DNA from 4 places in the Micromonospora purpureochromogenes genome. Region 1 is predicted to be linked to each of the others. Evidence: riboswitches for the same ligand, from Rfam matches in the RefSeq annotation. Region 1 holds a riboswitch; each other region holds the start of a gene.

Region 1 (3,783 bases):
CCATCCGCCGCAACTGCCGCCGGCCCGCGTACCGCGCCGGGCCCGGCTGCCGTGGGGTGACCGCCCGGGCGGGTCGCCACGCGGGCGACCGCACCGTCCGGTCGCCCTGGGTGACCCCGCCGGCACCCAGGGCCCACACCGGGGTACGCGTCCCGCCACGCGCGTTCCGCCGGTGAACCGACCGGCCGGCTGACACGTACCCCGCTCTGGATCGTTGGGAGACTCGCAATGGGCGCCGACCACACCCGTCCCGCTCCGTCCGCCCCACCGGGGGTGCGGCGGATCCTCGTCGCGACGGTGCTCCCGCTGTTCGTCGTCACGGTGATCGCCGCCCTGGTGCTGTGGCCGCGCGACTCGCGGCCGGCCGACGGAGGTGCCGAGCCGGCGCGCCACCACGGCACGGTGACCCGGGTGGTGACCGAACCCTGCCCACCGACACCGGAGGCGCCCGGCGCGGCCGAGGGCCCGTGCGGGACCGTGACGGTCAAGGTCGAGCAGGGCCCGGACAGCGGCCAGCAGGTGGAGACCCCGATGCCCGCCGGCCCGGGCGCGCCCACCGTGGCGGTGGGTGACGAGGTGGTGCTGGTCCAGCTCGCCGACCCGGCCGACCCCACCGCCACCAGCTATCAGATCGCCGAACACCAGCGGGGCAAGCCCATGGTGTGGCTGGTGGCGCTCTTCGCGGCGGCGATCGTGGCGTTCGGCCGGCTGCGCGGACTGGCCGCGCTGGCCGGGCTGGCCGCCAGCTTCGCCATCCTGCTGGCCTTCGTCGTACCCGGCATCGCGGCGGGCGGCTCGCCGCTGCTGATCGCGATCACCGGCTCGGCGCTGATCATGTTCGTGGTGCTGTACCTGACCCACGGGATCACCGCGCAGACCTCGGTGGCGGTCCTCGGCACGCTCGGCAGCCTGGTGCTGACCGGACTGCTCGGCAGCCTGGCCACCGCCGCCACCCACCTGACCGGGTTCGGCAGCGAGGAGGCCACCACGCTGTCGATGTACCAGCACGACGTCGACCTGCACGGGCTGCTGCTGGCCGGCATCATCATCGGCTCGCTCGGCGTGCTCGACGACGTCACCGTCACTCAGGCCGCCACCGTCACCGAGCTGGCGCACGCCAACCCCGGACTGTCCCGGACGCAGCTCTACCGGGCCGCCACCCGGGTCGGCCGGGCGCACATCGCCTCCACGGTGAACACCATCGTGCTCGCGTACGCGGGCGCCTCGCTGCCGCTGCTGCTCCTGCTCACCGCCGACAGCCGGCCGGTGAGCCAGATCCTCACCAGCGAGTTCCTGGCCCAGGAGATCGTCCGCAGCGCGGTGGCGACGCTCGGCCTGGTCGCCGCCGTACCGCTGACCACCGCGCTGGCCGCGCTGGTCGCCACCGCCGGTCGCGGCCCGGCCGATGACCCGGCCCGGGATGCCGGACCGGCACCCAGGCCCCGCCCCTCCGCCGACCGGGACGCGGCGCTCGAGGCGCTGAGCGCGTCGCGTCCCGGCGGACCGTCCACCCCGGCCCCCGCACGGTGGCCCGACCCGGAAAGGAGCACGGACACCGCATGGTGACACTCCGCTGCGTGACCGACGCCGACGCGGAACCTGACGAACGCGTCACTCGTCACGCATCGCTACGACGAAATAACGGTTTTAGTCGGGTTCTGGACGTAGATCCCCGGTACGACTCTCGGGTAACCTCGCTGCCGGTCACCGCCGAAGGCGCGCAGCGGCGCCTGCGGTGCCGCCGCCCAATCGCCGCGAGGCGAACCGGGGAACCAGGTACATGGGGTGAATCCGCGCGAGCGGTAGGGGCCACTTCCGTCCCGAACCCGTCAGCTAACCCGGTCGGCGGTCGACGGAAGGGAACACTGTGACGGCACCCCTGCGCCGCTGGTTGACTCCGGTGGTGGCCGTGTTCGCCGCTCTGGCCATCCTCGGCGGCCCGACAGCCGCGATCGCCGCACCCTCGACCCCCACCCCCTCGGGGCACGAGGAGGACGACGAGCCCAAGCTGCTCACCGACGTCATCGAGCTGCGCAACCGCGAGTACTCGAAGGCCAAGACGCAGCTGGAGAAGTCCAAGAAGCGCCAGCAGCAGCTCGCGCTGGAGGTGCGGCGCGCGCAGGACGAGCTGGCGGCGTTGCAGCCGACGGTCTCGCAGATCGCGGCGCAGTCGTACCGGACCGGCCGGATCGGCGCGGTGGCGATGCTGCTGGAGAGCGACGCCCCGGACTCGTTCGTCCGGCGCGCGGCCGCCCTGGACGAGCTGAACATGGTCAACGCGCAGAAGCTGGCCAAGGTCACCGCCGCCAAGAACCGCGCGGAGCAGGCCAAGCTGGCGCTGGACGCCGAGGTGCGCGAGCAGCAGAAGCTCACCAACGACATGGCCCGGGAAAGCCGGGAGGCGGAGAAGGCCCTCCAACTGGTCGGCGGCCGGGGCTTCACCGGCGGCCTGGTCGACGCGACCTCGCCGGTCGCCCGGATCGGCCCCGGCCGGTTGCCCGACGGCAGCTGGCGGCCCGAGTCGCGTACCGAGGACGACCCGACCACCTCCGGCACCATCACGCCGCGCACCCTGCACGCGTACAAGGAGGTCCGGCGGGCCGGCTTCAACCGCTTCGCGGGCTGCTACCGGCCGGGTGGGCCGTGGGAGCACCCGAAGGGCAAGGCCTGCGACTGGTCGTTGCAGCGGAGCGGCTTCGCACCCTGGCACAACAACGACACCCGGATGTACGGCAACAACGTCGCCGCGTTCCTGATCCGCAACGCCGACCGGCTCGGCATCTACTACGTGATCTGGAACCGGCAGATCTGGTTCCCGGCCACCGGGTGGAAGTCGTACAGCGGACCGTCGAACCACACCGACCACGTGCACATGTCGATGCTCTAGCGCGCGACGTGTACGGAACGAGGGCCGCCCCCCGGTGGGGGCGGCCCTCGTCGCGTACGACAGGGGTTTCAGCCGGCGACGGCGGTCGCCCGATCGCCGGCCTGGGCCGGCACGACGCTCGGCACCGCGGCCACCGTCTGCACCTCACCGGCGGCGAGCCGGTACGACATCCCGACCACCGCGCACCGCCCGTCGGCGACCGCGGCGGCCAGCACGGCGGAGTTGGCCAGCAGCGCCTCGACGGTGTGCGCGATGTGGATGTCGACGATCCCGTCGACGTCGTCGACGCCCTGCTCGGCGGCCCGTCGGAGGCTGGGCGCCACCGCGTCCACCACCGCCCCCAGGTGCCCGTCCGGCGGTGTGCCGGTCCGCGCGGCGTCCCGGGCGGCCTGCACCGCCCCGCAGGAGTCGTGGCCGAGCACCACCACCAGCGGGGTGCCCAGGACACTCACCGCGTACTCGACGCTGCCGAGCACCTCGGGGCCGGCGGTGTGCCCGGCGGTACGGACCACGAAGAGGTCACCCAGGCCCCGGTCGAAGATGATCTCGGCGGCGAGGCGGGAGTCGGAGCAGCCGACGATCACCGCGAACGGGTGCTGGCCGTCGGCGACCGCCGTCCGGTGCAGTGAGTCCTGGTTGGGGTGGCGGGGCGCGCCCGTCACGAAGCGCCGGTTGCCGGCTTGCAGCTCGGCGAGCGCCTGCGTCGGATCGGTCAGGGTCATTGCCTCACCTCGGTCCCTCGCGAGATCGACCTGGTCACACCCGGCCGGCGACGGAGGCGGCCTCGCCGCCCACCGTCACACGCAGCAGAAGGTACGTCAAGGTTTACGTGATACGGATTTCATACTTTGGGCCGGCACCGGCGTGATGTTTCGCCGCGGTGTCCCACGTGCCGG
Region 2 (3,783 bases), 590 kb from region 1:
GGGTGGGCGTCCAGCAGCTCGCCGATGCCCGCCCGCGCCACCACGACGCAGGCGTGCCGATGGCGGGACGCCAGCACGCAGAGTCGCCCCGACTCCAGGTGGAAGGCCTTGGCGTCCCGCCGCCCGGAGAGCGGGTGCAGCACGATCGTCACGTCGTACTCGCGGCCCTGGAGCCGGTTGGCGGTGTCGACGGTGACGCCCGCCCCGGCCTCGCCGAGGTGGGCACGGATGGCCGCGACCTGGTCGCGGTGCGCGGCCCCGACGGCGATCCGGTCGGCGGTGACCGGCGCGCCGGCCGGCGCGTGCTCGGAGACGGCGACAGCTCCCCGCCGCAACACCCGCAGCGCCAGCGCGGCGCACGCCGAGGCCGCCTCCGCGTCGGTGCGCAGGGTGTGCCGGGCCGGCAGTTCGTGCAGCGCCCACCCGGTGGTGGCGGCCAACTCGACCGCCGCGTCGAGCGCGTCCCCCGGTCCGGGCTCGGTGAACGACAACGCCCGGTCGTCGGGGCCGGTGCCCGCGCGGAAGCCGGTGAACGGGTAGAACGCCGCCGCGACCACCGGCGCCGCCGACGCCGGCAGCCGCCACGACACGGGCAGACGGTGGACGGGCAGCTCGGGGTTGTGCCGCAACAGCACCGCCACCGCCGACTGCATCGGATCCCAGGTCAGGCCGGTCCAGCGCGCGGTCTCGACGGTGGAGAACGGGTCGAGCTGGCCCGGGTCGCCCACGAACAGCGCCCGCTCGAACCGGCCGGCCACGCGCAGCAGGGCGTCCGAGCGCATCTGGTACGCCTCGTCGACGATCGCCCACGGCCAGGAACCCCCGGTGACGGTGGCCCACTTGGCAGCCGTACCGATGATGACGGCCGGGCCGCCGAGGTCGGCGACCTTCGCGGCGACCTTGACCGTCTCGTGCGCCTTCACCCGGTCGGACGGCCGGTAGTCGGCGGCGGAGAGGCGGCCGATGCGCAGCTCGGGGGCCTTGCGGGCGAGGCGGTCGATGAGGTCGTCGACCTGCTCGTTGGTCTGGGCGATGATGATCAGCGGCTCGCCGGCGGCGGCGAGCTCGACGGCGGCGCGGACGACGAGGGTCGACTTGCCGGCGCCGGGTGGCGAGTCGACCACCACGCCGCGGTGGGTGCCGGAGCGCAGGTCTGCCAGCACGGCGGTGATGACGCGCTCCGCTTCGACGGCGGGTGGCACCTCCAGCCCCAGCATCGGCCCCTCCTTCCAGCGCCCCGCACACTACCGGCAACTGTTCCGCCGACCTTGGTCGAGCGCGTGAAGTTCCTCCGCTACGCCGAAGCGCGAGGCGACTACGACCAGTTCGTCGAGACCCTCAACGCGTCCGACCCCCACGGGAAGTGGTTTCGGCCAGCCCCGGCGGCGGGTGGCTCACTTACGGGACGATGGAGCCGCCACGACGTCGGGAAATCGGTTAAGCGTCACCTGAGGGTTGTTGTAGAAAAACAGCGCTCAGGTTGAGGGTAAAGATTAGGGAAGATTAAGAATTCGATTAGCAGAGCCTTAGGTCCGCATAATTCCGGCACCCAATGTGCCCGCCTGACAGCGCAGTGAATTGGCGTCGCCGGCTCGTTGATTTCTTTGGGCCGTCCTCACTAATGTTGGTCAGCGTCCGTTCCGGATGTCGGTCTCCACCTGGAGCACCCCGGGACGGCCACCGCCGAGTCGCTGGACGTCACTGGCGTCGCCAGGCGAGCCGGGGAACCACCGCAGGTTTCGGGGTGAATCCGCATCAGCGGTAGGGCGCCTTCCACGCCCGAACCCGTCAGCTAACCCGGTAGGCGGTCGAGGTCGGTGCACCGTGACGTGCGTCGGCCTCGAGTGGAAGGAGCCGAACCGTTGCCACCCGTGCGCACCCGCCCCGCCGGATCGCGTCTGTTCACCAGAATCCTCGCCGTCGCGGCGGCGGCCATGGTGGCCGTCGGGCCAGCGGCCCCCGCACACGCCGCACCGTCGGCCGCCGATGTACAGCAGCAGATCGAAGCGGCGTGGCAAAAGCTCGAACCCGTCATCGAGCAGTACAACAAGGTCCGGTCGGAACTGGCCGCGAACCAGCGGAGATCGGCCGAACTGAGCCGGAGGATCGAGCCGCTCGCCAAGTCGGTGGAGGTCAGCAGGACCCAGGTCCAGGAGATTGTGGCGGGGTACTACAAGCGGGAAAGGTCGCTTTCCACATTCAACGCCCTGCTGTCCCGCCGCTCGTCGCCGACAGCGTTGGGGGATCAGCTCGCGCTCGTGAATCAGGTGGCAGATTCGGAGCAGCGACAGATCACCGGGCTGTCGGCGCAGCAGGCGAGCTACGACGCCGACAAGGAGAAGGTCGACGCGCTGATCGCGATACAGCAGCGCCAGCAGGCCCAGTTGGCGGCTCGCAAGAAGGCCATCGACGCCGAGATCAAGCGGCTGGATGCGCTACACAGCCAGATCGCCGCCACGGAGAAGGCCGCAGCGGCCAAGGCGGCCGCGGACGCCGCAGCGGCCAGAGCCGCAGCCACCGCGCAGACAGCCGCTACCACGAGCAGCACCTCACCCATCACGTCGACCAGTTCGCTGTTCATCGGTGGGAAGTGTCCCGCCGTCCCCAGCACGGGCAGCGGCGGCGTCGCGGCGAAAACCGCGTGCAATCAGATCGGGGAGCCGTACGTGTGGGCGGCCAACGGTCCCGACTCGTTCGACTGCTCCGGCCTGACCCAGTACGCGTGGGCTTCTGCCGGCGTGCAGCTGGACCATTACACAGGTTCTCAATGGACCTCAGGTGTGGCGGTGAGCAGAGCAAACCTTCGCACGGGTGACCTCGTCTTCTTCTACTCCGATCACCATCACATGGGTATCTACGTCGGCAACGGGCTGATCGTCCACGCCCCGCACACCGGGGACGTGGTCCGAATGGCCCAGCTGGCGAATATGCCGTACAGCGGTGCTCGCCGCCCCGGCTGACCCGCCCGACGATCCACGCCGCTCCACAACCCATCGCAAGAAAGCGACATGATTGACGACCACGGCGACCGCGGCGTTGGCGGGCACGAGCCCGCCGGCGGTGCTCCGGCTCCGGGGCGTCACTCTGGAGGTCGATGCCGGCGCCCGACCTGATCGCCAAGAACGGCGCCAGACCGAACGGGGCCCCCGCTCGGGGACGATGCCTACGGCGTGCCGGGAAGCCGGACCGTGACGAGGAGACCGCCGACGGGGCTGGGGACGAGGTCGAGGGCCCCGTCGTGGGCGCGGACGATGCTGTGCACGATGGCCAGGCCGAGGCCGACGCCGGCGTGTTCGTCGGTGCGTACGCGTTCTGTTCCGCGCTGGAAGGGTTCGGTGAGGGTCGGTACCAGTTCCGGTGGGAGCCGACGACCCGTGTTCTCGACCCGCAGCACGCTCGTGTCGCCGTGCGCCTCGGTGTGGACCGTCACGGTGCCGCCGGCGGGGAGGTTGTGGACGATGGCGTTCTGGACGAGGTTCGTCACCATCCGCGACAGGAGTTCGGCGGAGCCGCTGGTCTGGGCCGCTTCGCCGGTGACGTCCAGCGTGATCCGGCGCTGTTCGGCAAGGGAAAGCAGCGTTTCGGCGGCTTCTTCGGCGATGAGGGAGAGGTCGACGCTCTCGCGGGTGAAGTTTCCGCGGTCGCCGCGGCTGAGCAGCAGGAGGGCCTCGGTGAGGTCGATCGCCCGCTGATTGACGGCGTGCAGGCGTTCGATGAGTTCGCCCCGGACTCGCGTGGGATCCTTGCGGGCGACGTCGAGCAGTGTCCGCGAGATCGCCAGCG
Region 3 (3,783 bases), 3.1 Mb from region 1:
CCGCCGAGCAGCGCCAGGCCGAGCACGTCGAGCCAGTTGAGGCCCTCGTCGAGGTCGGCCCGGGTGAACCGGGAGACCAGCCAGGTGGCGGCCATGATGCCGACCGGCTTGCCGACCACCAGGCCGAGGACGATGCCCAGCGCCACCCGGTCGGTCAGGGCGGTGGCCAGGCCGGCGACACCACCGATGGTGACGCCGGCGGAGAGGAACGCGAAGACCGGCACCGCCACCCCGGCGGAGATCGGCCGGAACCGGTGCTCGAAATGCTCGGCCAGCCCAGGCCCCGCATCCGGTCCACCGGCGGCCTCGCTACGGATCACCGGAACCGTGAAGGCCAAGAGGACTCCCGCCACCGTGGCGTGTACGCCGGACTCGTGCATCAGCGTCCAGGTCACCGCGGCGAGGGGCAGCAGCAGCCACCAGGACCGGACGCGGCGCTGCACCAGCAGCCCGAACACCGCGAGCGGCACCAGGGCGCCCAGCAGCGGCCCGACCGACAGGTCGGCGGTGTAGAAGACCGCGATGATGACGATCGCCAGCAGGTCGTCGACGACAGCCAGGGTGAGCAGAAAGGTGCGCAGCGCGGAGGGCAAGAGCCGGCCCACCACCGCGAGCACCGCCAGCGCGAAGGCGATGTCGGTCGCGGTCGGGATGGCCCAGCCCTTCGCCGCGCCCTCGCCTGCGCCGGCGGCGATGAGGTAGTAGATGGCGGCGGGCACGATCACCCCACCGACGGCCGCCGCGACCGGCACCGCGGCGCGACGCGGATCACGCAGGTCGCCGGCGACGAACTCCCGCTTGAGTTCCAGCCCGGCGACGAAGAAGAAGATCGCCAGCAGGCCGTCGGCGGCCCAGGTGGCCAGGCTGAGATCGAGGTGCAGGGACGCCGGACCGACTCGGAAGTCCCGTACCGATTGGTAGCTGTCCGCCCAGGGCGAGTTCGACCAGACGAGTGCCAGCAACGCCCCGATGAGCAGGAGTGCCCCGCCCACGGTCTCCTTGCGGAGAATGGCGGAGATGCGGCTGGTCTCGCCCCACGAGCGTCGGGCGAACAGGCTGGCACGGCGCCGGGTGGCGTCGGTCACGGAAACTCCTCGTCGGCAGGGGTCGCGTCATCCATCGCCGACCAGACTTCCCGGCACACCAGGACCAACCCTATCCCCGCGCCCCGGCCGCGGCCCCGACGACCGGCGACGCGGACGCGCCGGCGGGCCGGTCCACGTGCGCCCGGTACCCCGTCGCCGGCGGCTCGAATCCGCGCCGACCATGCCGTGGACGCGGCGACGCCCGGCCGGTCGTCCGGCCGGGCGTCGTCACGGTGCCCGCTGGGTCAGAGGCTGAGCTTCTGACCGGGGAAGATCAGCCCCGGGTCGGCGCCGACCACGCGCTTGTTGCGCTCGTACAGCGCCTGCCAGCCACCGGCCAGGTCCCGGGCGTCGGCGATCTGCGACAGGGTGTCGCCCGGCCGCACCACGTACACGTCGCCGGTCGCGGCCGGCGCGCTGCGCCGCTGGCTGCGGGTGCTGTGCTGCTCCCGCGAGGACCGCTCGGTGGAGGTGGCCTTCGACGAGCCGGAGCGCCGCTGCGACTTCTGCGACTTCTCCGAGGTGGTGGAGTAGCTCTTGGTGGAGCCGCCCTTCCGGCCGCAGGTCGGCCAGGCTCCGATGCCCTGACCGTCGAGCACCTTCTCGGCGATCGCGATCTGCTCGCCGCGGCTGGCCAGGTCGGCGCGGGAGGCGTACTTCTTGCCGCCGTAGCCGGACCACGTGCTCTGCGAGAACTGCAGGCCGCCGTAGTAGCCGTTGCCGGTGTTGATGTGCCAGTTGCCGCCGGACTCGCACTGGGCGATGGCGTCCCAGTTGACGCTGGCGGCGCTCGCCGGCGACGCCGGCGCCAGGACGGCGGCGACCCCGGTGACCGCACCGACGGCGAGCGTGCCGACGGCGATGCGGCGCGAGCTGACCCGTCGGGGACGGGCCGTGTGTTCAGTTGCCATGTGGATTCCTCCACGCCGACGAGGTGAGCTGTCGGGTTCGGGCCGAGGAGCCCGGCCGCCGATGGGCGGCTTCACCCCGAGGTGACGTGCACCGAGGAACGTGTGGGTCCCCCGCTCCATGCCCGCTGACAAGGTCCCACCGGCCGGCGGCATGGATTAGGCGTTACCGGCCGTGGTGTCCGCGATCGCGAACACGAACGACGTTAGGAACTGTTTGGGCCGGTTGCCCACTTCTTGTGAAGTTCTTCACCCGGGTGAGCGACGGCTTCGGCCTTCGAGTTGCGGGTCGGGTGGCGGTGGTCTAAAAGGGCCGGTCGGGAACCCGTCACGACTGGGCCGAAAGCCTCGCCCCGAGCGGCGGATCAGGTGCCGCCGCCTCCCCGTCTTCGCTGGTCAGGCGGCCTCGATCGGCGGCCCGCGCCGCCGGACGGTCAGCGTTGCCGCTGATTGGCGACGCATATCTGGGCAGCCCGGCCGCCGACTTGGACGGTAGGGAGCAGAGCGCGGCTGCGACGCCGACGCGTCGGGCCCGCCGACCGCCGGATGCGGGTCGCCGGCGCCCTGGCCGTCACGGTCCGCCCCGGGCCGGGGCGGCCGGCCATCCGCGAGGGGAAGGACCTTCATGGACACCGTCAGCATCGACACCGACTACCTCGTCGCCACTCTGGACGAGGACGACGACCCGGAGAGCCTGGCCGGCGACGAGGTCGACTTCGACCTGGCCGCCGCGCTGGAAGAGGAGGAGTGAGATGGGCGTGCACCTGGCGCCCGCGCTGCGGGTGCTGCGCGAGGAGATAGACACCCGCTGGCCGCAGCGGGACCGCAAGTCCGAAGGCTGGTTGGGCGACGCCAGTCACCAGACGCGCCGCTCGGACCACAATCCGGACAACGACGATCAATCGGTCAACGCGGTGGACGTGGACGTCGACGGGATCGACCCGCTGCTGGTCGTCCGGCAGGCCGTCAGCCATCCGTCCACCCAGTACGTCATCTACGACCGGAAGATCTGGAGCCGTACCCGCAGCTTCCGGCCGGCCCGGTACACGGGGCCGAATCCGCACGACAAGCACCTGCACGTCAGCGTCAGCCACCAGCGGAGCCTGGAGGACAGCCGCCACCCGTGGGGCATCGCCACCGCCACGACGGCGCGGCTGGGCGACCGGGTGCTGCGCGCCGGCTGCCGGGGCGGCGACGTCCGGGAGTTGCAGGCCGTCGCCAACCGCCTCGGGGCCCGGCTGACGGCCGACGGGGTGTTCGGGCAGGCCGTGACCGCCTGGGTACGGTCGTTCCAGACCACCCGGAAGCTCACCGCCGACGGGGTGGTCGGCCCGCGTACCGTGGCCGCCCTGCGCGCGGCCGTCAAGCCGGCCCCGTCGGTGCCCAGCGGCCGGCCGGCGACGCCGGTGTCCGGGGGCAGACCGGGCTCGCGGACGCTGCGGCGCGGCAGCACGGGCGGCGACGTGGCCTTCGTCCAGCGGTTCGTCGGCGCGAAGCGGTGCGGCCCGGCGAGCGGCGCCTTCGACGCGAAGACCGAGGCCGGGGTGCGCTGGTACCAGGGCATGCGGGGGCTGACCGTGGACGGGGTGGTCGGCGCGGCCACCTGGGCGGCGATGGGCGTGCGGGTCGGTTCCTGAGCGGGCGGCCCCGGCCCGGTGCTCCCCCACCGGGCCGGGGCCGTCGTCGCGTCAGAGGGTGCGGGCCAGCCGGTCGGCGAGGACCCGGGCGAACCGGGCCGGGTCGGCCAGGTCGCCGCCCTCGGCGAGCAGCGCCATGCCGTACAGCAGCTC
Region 4 (3,783 bases), 2.3 Mb from region 1:
CCGGCGCGGCCGGCTCGCCTCCTGGACGGTGGTGGGCGACCCGGCGCAGACCGCCTGGACCGGTGACCCGCAGGAGCTGGACCGGGCCCGGGACCAGGCGCTCGGCCGACGCCGGCGGAACCGCTTCGCGCTGACCACGAACTACCGCAACTCGGCGGAGATCTTCGCGGTGGCGGCGGCGGAGATCCGCCGGCTCTACCCCGAACTGGAGCTGCCGACGGCGGTCCGCTCCACCGGCGTGGAGCCGGTCACGCTGACCGTCGCCGCCGACGGGCTGCCGGCGGCGACCGTGCAGGCCGTGGACGCGCTGCTCACCGAGGTGGAGGGCACGGTCGGCGTGATCACGCCGGTGCCGCGCCGCGACGAGGTGGCCGGCTGGCTGGCCGGGCGCGGCGGCTCCCGGCTCCAGGTGGTGACCAGCCTCCAGGCCAAGGGCATGGAGTACGACGGCGTCGTGCTGATCGCCCCGAGCGAGATCCGGGCCGACCCCGGCTCCGGCGTGCGCACCCTCTACGTCGCCCTCTCCCGCGCCACCCAGCGCCTCACCACCATCGACCCCACCCCCTGACCCTCACCCCCGCCCCCGCGCGTCGCGCCCTCGAGCCCGCACTTTCAGAGAAAGAGGGGCCTTCGCGCGCGGAACAGCCACGCTTTCTCTGAAAGTGCGGCCCGTGAAGGGTGCGTGCGGAGTTAGTTGCATACATAGCGATGTGAGCATAGATTGGGTTCGGGCCGCCGGTGCGACGGAGGGTGTGGGCGTGGGCGCAGGTCATGACCACCACGGGTCGGTCGCGAACGCGGCGCACCGCCACCGGGGGCGGCTCTGGGCGGCCTTCGCGCTGCTCGCCGCGCTGATGGTGGTCGAGGCGGTCACCGCGTTCGGCACCGGCTCGCTCGCCCTGCTCTCCGACGCCGGGCACATGTTCACCGACGTGCTCGGCATCGGCATGGCGCTGGCCGCCATCACCGCCACCCGGCACGGCGACCGGGACCCGCAGCGCACCTTCGGGCTCTACCGGCTGGAGGTGCTGGCCGCGCTCGCCAACGCCGTCCTGCTCAGCGGGGTGGCGATCTACGTGCTGATCGAGGCGGTCCGCCGGTTCGGCGACCCGCCGGCGGTGCGGACCGGGCCGATGCTGGCGGTGGCGGTGCTCGGCCTGCTGGCCAACCTGGTCGCGTTCGCGCTGCTGCGCGCGGGGGCGCGGGAGAGCATCAACCTGCGCGGCGCGTACCTGGAGGTGCTCGGCGACCTGCTCGGCTCGCTGGGCGTGATCGGGGCCGCGCTGCTCATCGCCGGCACCGGCTGGTGGTGGGCCGACCCGGCGGTGGCGGTCGCGATCGGCCTGTTCATCCTCCCCCGCACCTGGCGGCTCGGCCGGGCGGCGGTGCGCATCCTGGTCCAGGCCGCCCCGGAGCACCTCCAGGTGACCGCCGTGCACGACCGGCTGACCGCCGTCCCCGGCGTCGCCGAGGTGCACGACCTGCACGTCTGGACGCTCACCTCCGGCATGGAGGTCGCCTCCGCCCACCTCACCATGGTCCCCGGCGCCGAGGTCGGCACGGTGCTCGCCGCCGCCCGCACCGCCCTGCACGAGGACTTCCACATCGAGCACGCCACCCTCCAGATCGAGCCGGGGGCCGCCCCCGGCGCCTGCGGGCAGGTCGAGTGGTAACGAAACCGGACACCTATTGTCCCGTTGTGTCACCTACACCATGGTTCACTCCAGTACCCTCAGTCACGAAACGGGCGGGTGTCACATCCGTACCGGTAGGCTCGGTTCCGGCCTCCGCCAGGCGGCACCCTCCGGTGCCGGCGGTGGCCGCCGCCTAATCGCCTGCCAGGGCGAGCCGGGGAACCATGTTCGTGGGGTGCATCCGCGTCAGCGGTAGGGATCTTCCGTCCCGAACCCGTCAGCTAACCCGGTCGGCGGCTGACGGAAGGACATGTGCATGCACGTACGACGTACCACCGCACGGCTGGCGGCCGCGGTCGTCGCGACGCTCGCCCTCGGGGTGTCGTCCGCGCCGGTCCCGGCGACCGCCACTCCCCCCGCCACCCGGCTCGCCGCCGCTCCCGGCGACGACGACGAGGGCGGCACCCCGGCGCTGCGCGCCCAGCTCGACGCGGCCAGCAAGGGCTGGATCGACGCCAAGGCCGCGCTGGAACGCTCCACCAAGCGGCAGCAGGAGCTCGGCAACCAGCTCAAGACCATCGAGTCGGAGCTGACCGTCCGGCAGGGCAAGGTCGGCGAGATCGCCGGCGTGGCGTACCGGACCGGGCGGCTCGGGCCGGTGTCGGCGCTGCTGAACAGCTCCAGCCCCGAAGGCTTCCTGGACCGGGCGGCGGCGCTGGAGACGGTCGCCTCCAACGAGGACCGGGAGCTGCGCAACCTGATGCAGACCCGCGACGAGGCCACCCGCACCCGGGCCGCGCTCGACCAGGAGATCGTCGAGCAGCGCAAGCAGATCGCGGTGATGGCCAAGCGCAAGCAGCAGGCCGAGCGGGCGCTGGCGGTGGCCGCCGCCGACAAGCCCGCCACCGGCGACAGCGGCTCCACCCGGGGCACCTCCACCGCCACCGCCAGGTCGGCGCCGCGCAACCCCGACGGCTCCTGGCCCGCGGAGTCGTGCAGCGTCAACGACCCCACCCCGGCCAACGGCTGCATCACCCCGCGCATGCTCAACGCGCTCCAGCAGGCCCAGGCGGCCGGCTTCACCCGGTACGTCTCCTGCTACCGGCCCAGCGGGTCGGGTGAGCACCCCAAGGGCCGGGCCTGCGACTTCGCCGCGCAGCAGAGCGGCTTCGGCGGCGACGCGACCGGCGGCGACAAGACGTACGGCAACAACCTGGCCGCGTACTTCATCCGCAACTCCGACCGGCTCGCCGTGCTCTACGTGATCTGGTACCGGCAGATCTGGCTGCCCAGCAGCGGGTGGAAGTCGTACAGCGGGGCCGGCGGGGACCCGTCCAGCGACCACACCAACCACGTGCACCTGTCGGTCTACTGACCGACCCGTGGCGGGGCCCGTCCGAGGCGGACGGGCCCCGCCGTACGCGCGTCGACGTACCCGGGATGTCGTCGACCGGCCCACGACGCAGCGCGCCGGCCGGGCGAGCATCGAGGCATGACCCGACTCTCCCCCGACGGCCGCAAGACCCTGCTCACCCTGCACCTGGTGACCGCGCTGGGCTGGCTCGGCGCGGACCTCGTGCTGCTCACCCTCGGCATCGCCGGGCTGCGCGGCGCCGACCCGGGGGTGGTCTACCCGGCGGCGGCGCTGGTGGCGACCTGGCTCTTCGCGCCGCTGAGCGTGCTGGTCTGGGTGGTCGGCGTGACCAGCGCGCTGCTGACCCCCTGGGGGCTGCTGCGCTGGCGCTGGGTGGTGGTCAAGCTGGTGCTCACCACGGTGATGATCGGCCTGGTGCTGTTCGCGCTGACGCCGAACCTGCGCGCCGCCGCCGGACCCGACGCCACCGCACACCAGCGCATCGACGTGGTGGTCGCGCCGGCGGTCTCCACCGGCCTGCTGGTCACCATGACCGTGATCTCCACCTGGAAGCCGTGGGGCCGCAACCGCCGGGCCGTCCCACCGCCCCGCCGGACGGCGGCGACGCCGGCCGGCCGCCGCTGAGTGGACGGGGCGTCAGTTCGGGACCGGGCCGCCGTCGGCCTTCCGGTCCAGCACCGCGCCGAGCCGGCTGGCCAGGCCCAGGTGCGCGGCGCGGGCCTGACGGAACGCGTACCCGAACAGCGGTGCCGGCGCGGAGAGGGTGATCTCCAC

The links. Region 1 has a riboswitch for cyclic di-AMP ahead of GA0074696_RS30100 (coiled-coil domain-containing protein). Riboswitches for the same ligand answer to the same signal wherever they lie in the genome.
Region 2: it holds a riboswitch for cyclic di-AMP, as region 1 does, so the genes downstream of both, GA0074696_RS27315 (C40 family peptidase) here and GA0074696_RS30100 (coiled-coil domain-containing protein) in region 1, are expected to answer to the same signal.
Region 3: it holds a riboswitch for cyclic di-AMP, as region 1 does, so the genes downstream of both, GA0074696_RS16025 (LysM peptidoglycan-binding domain-containing protein) here and GA0074696_RS30100 (coiled-coil domain-containing protein) in region 1, are expected to answer to the same signal.
Region 4: it holds a riboswitch for cyclic di-AMP, as region 1 does, so the genes downstream of both, GA0074696_RS10425 (coiled-coil domain-containing protein) here and GA0074696_RS30100 (coiled-coil domain-containing protein) in region 1, are expected to answer to the same signal.

Annotation. Positions count from the first base shown of each region.
Region 1 is NZ_LT607410.1:6,574,750-6,578,532, forward strand. Features, by position in the region: gene GA0074696_RS30095 (YibE/F family protein) at 229-1,566, shown strand; cyclic di-AMP (ydaO/yuaA leader) riboswitch at 1,733-1,863, shown strand; gene GA0074696_RS30100 (coiled-coil domain-containing protein) at 1,868-2,887, shown strand; gene GA0074696_RS30105 (carbonic anhydrase) at 2,956-3,609, opposite strand.
Region 2 is NZ_LT607410.1:5,980,295-5,984,077, forward strand. Features, by position in the region: gene GA0074696_RS27305 (AAA family ATPase) at 1-1,217, opposite strand, end outside; cyclic di-AMP (ydaO/yuaA leader) riboswitch at 1,672-1,822, shown strand; gene GA0074696_RS27315 (C40 family peptidase) at 1,872-2,960, shown strand; gene GA0074696_RS27320 (sensor histidine kinase) at 3,164-3,783, opposite strand, start outside.
Region 3 is NZ_LT607410.1:3,457,271-3,461,053, reverse strand. Features, by position in the region: gene nhaA (Na+/H+ antiporter NhaA) at 1-1,085, opposite strand, end outside; gene GA0074696_RS16025 (LysM peptidoglycan-binding domain-containing protein) at 1,331-1,996, opposite strand; cyclic di-AMP (ydaO/yuaA leader) riboswitch at 1,995-2,169, opposite strand; gene GA0074696_RS32270 (hypothetical protein) at 2,619-2,744, shown strand; gene GA0074696_RS16020 (peptidoglycan-binding domain-containing protein) at 2,746-3,630, shown strand; gene htpG (molecular chaperone HtpG) at 3,682-3,783, opposite strand, start outside.
Region 4 is NZ_LT607410.1:2,223,464-2,227,246, reverse strand. Features, by position in the region: gene GA0074696_RS10435 (HelD family protein) at 1-568, shown strand, start outside; gene GA0074696_RS10430 (cation diffusion facilitator family transporter) at 759-1,673, shown strand; cyclic di-AMP (ydaO/yuaA leader) riboswitch at 1,815-1,946, shown strand; gene GA0074696_RS10425 (coiled-coil domain-containing protein) at 1,951-3,009, shown strand; gene GA0074696_RS10420 (hypothetical protein) at 3,127-3,633, shown strand; gene GA0074696_RS10415 (SRPBCC family protein) at 3,646-3,783, opposite strand, start outside.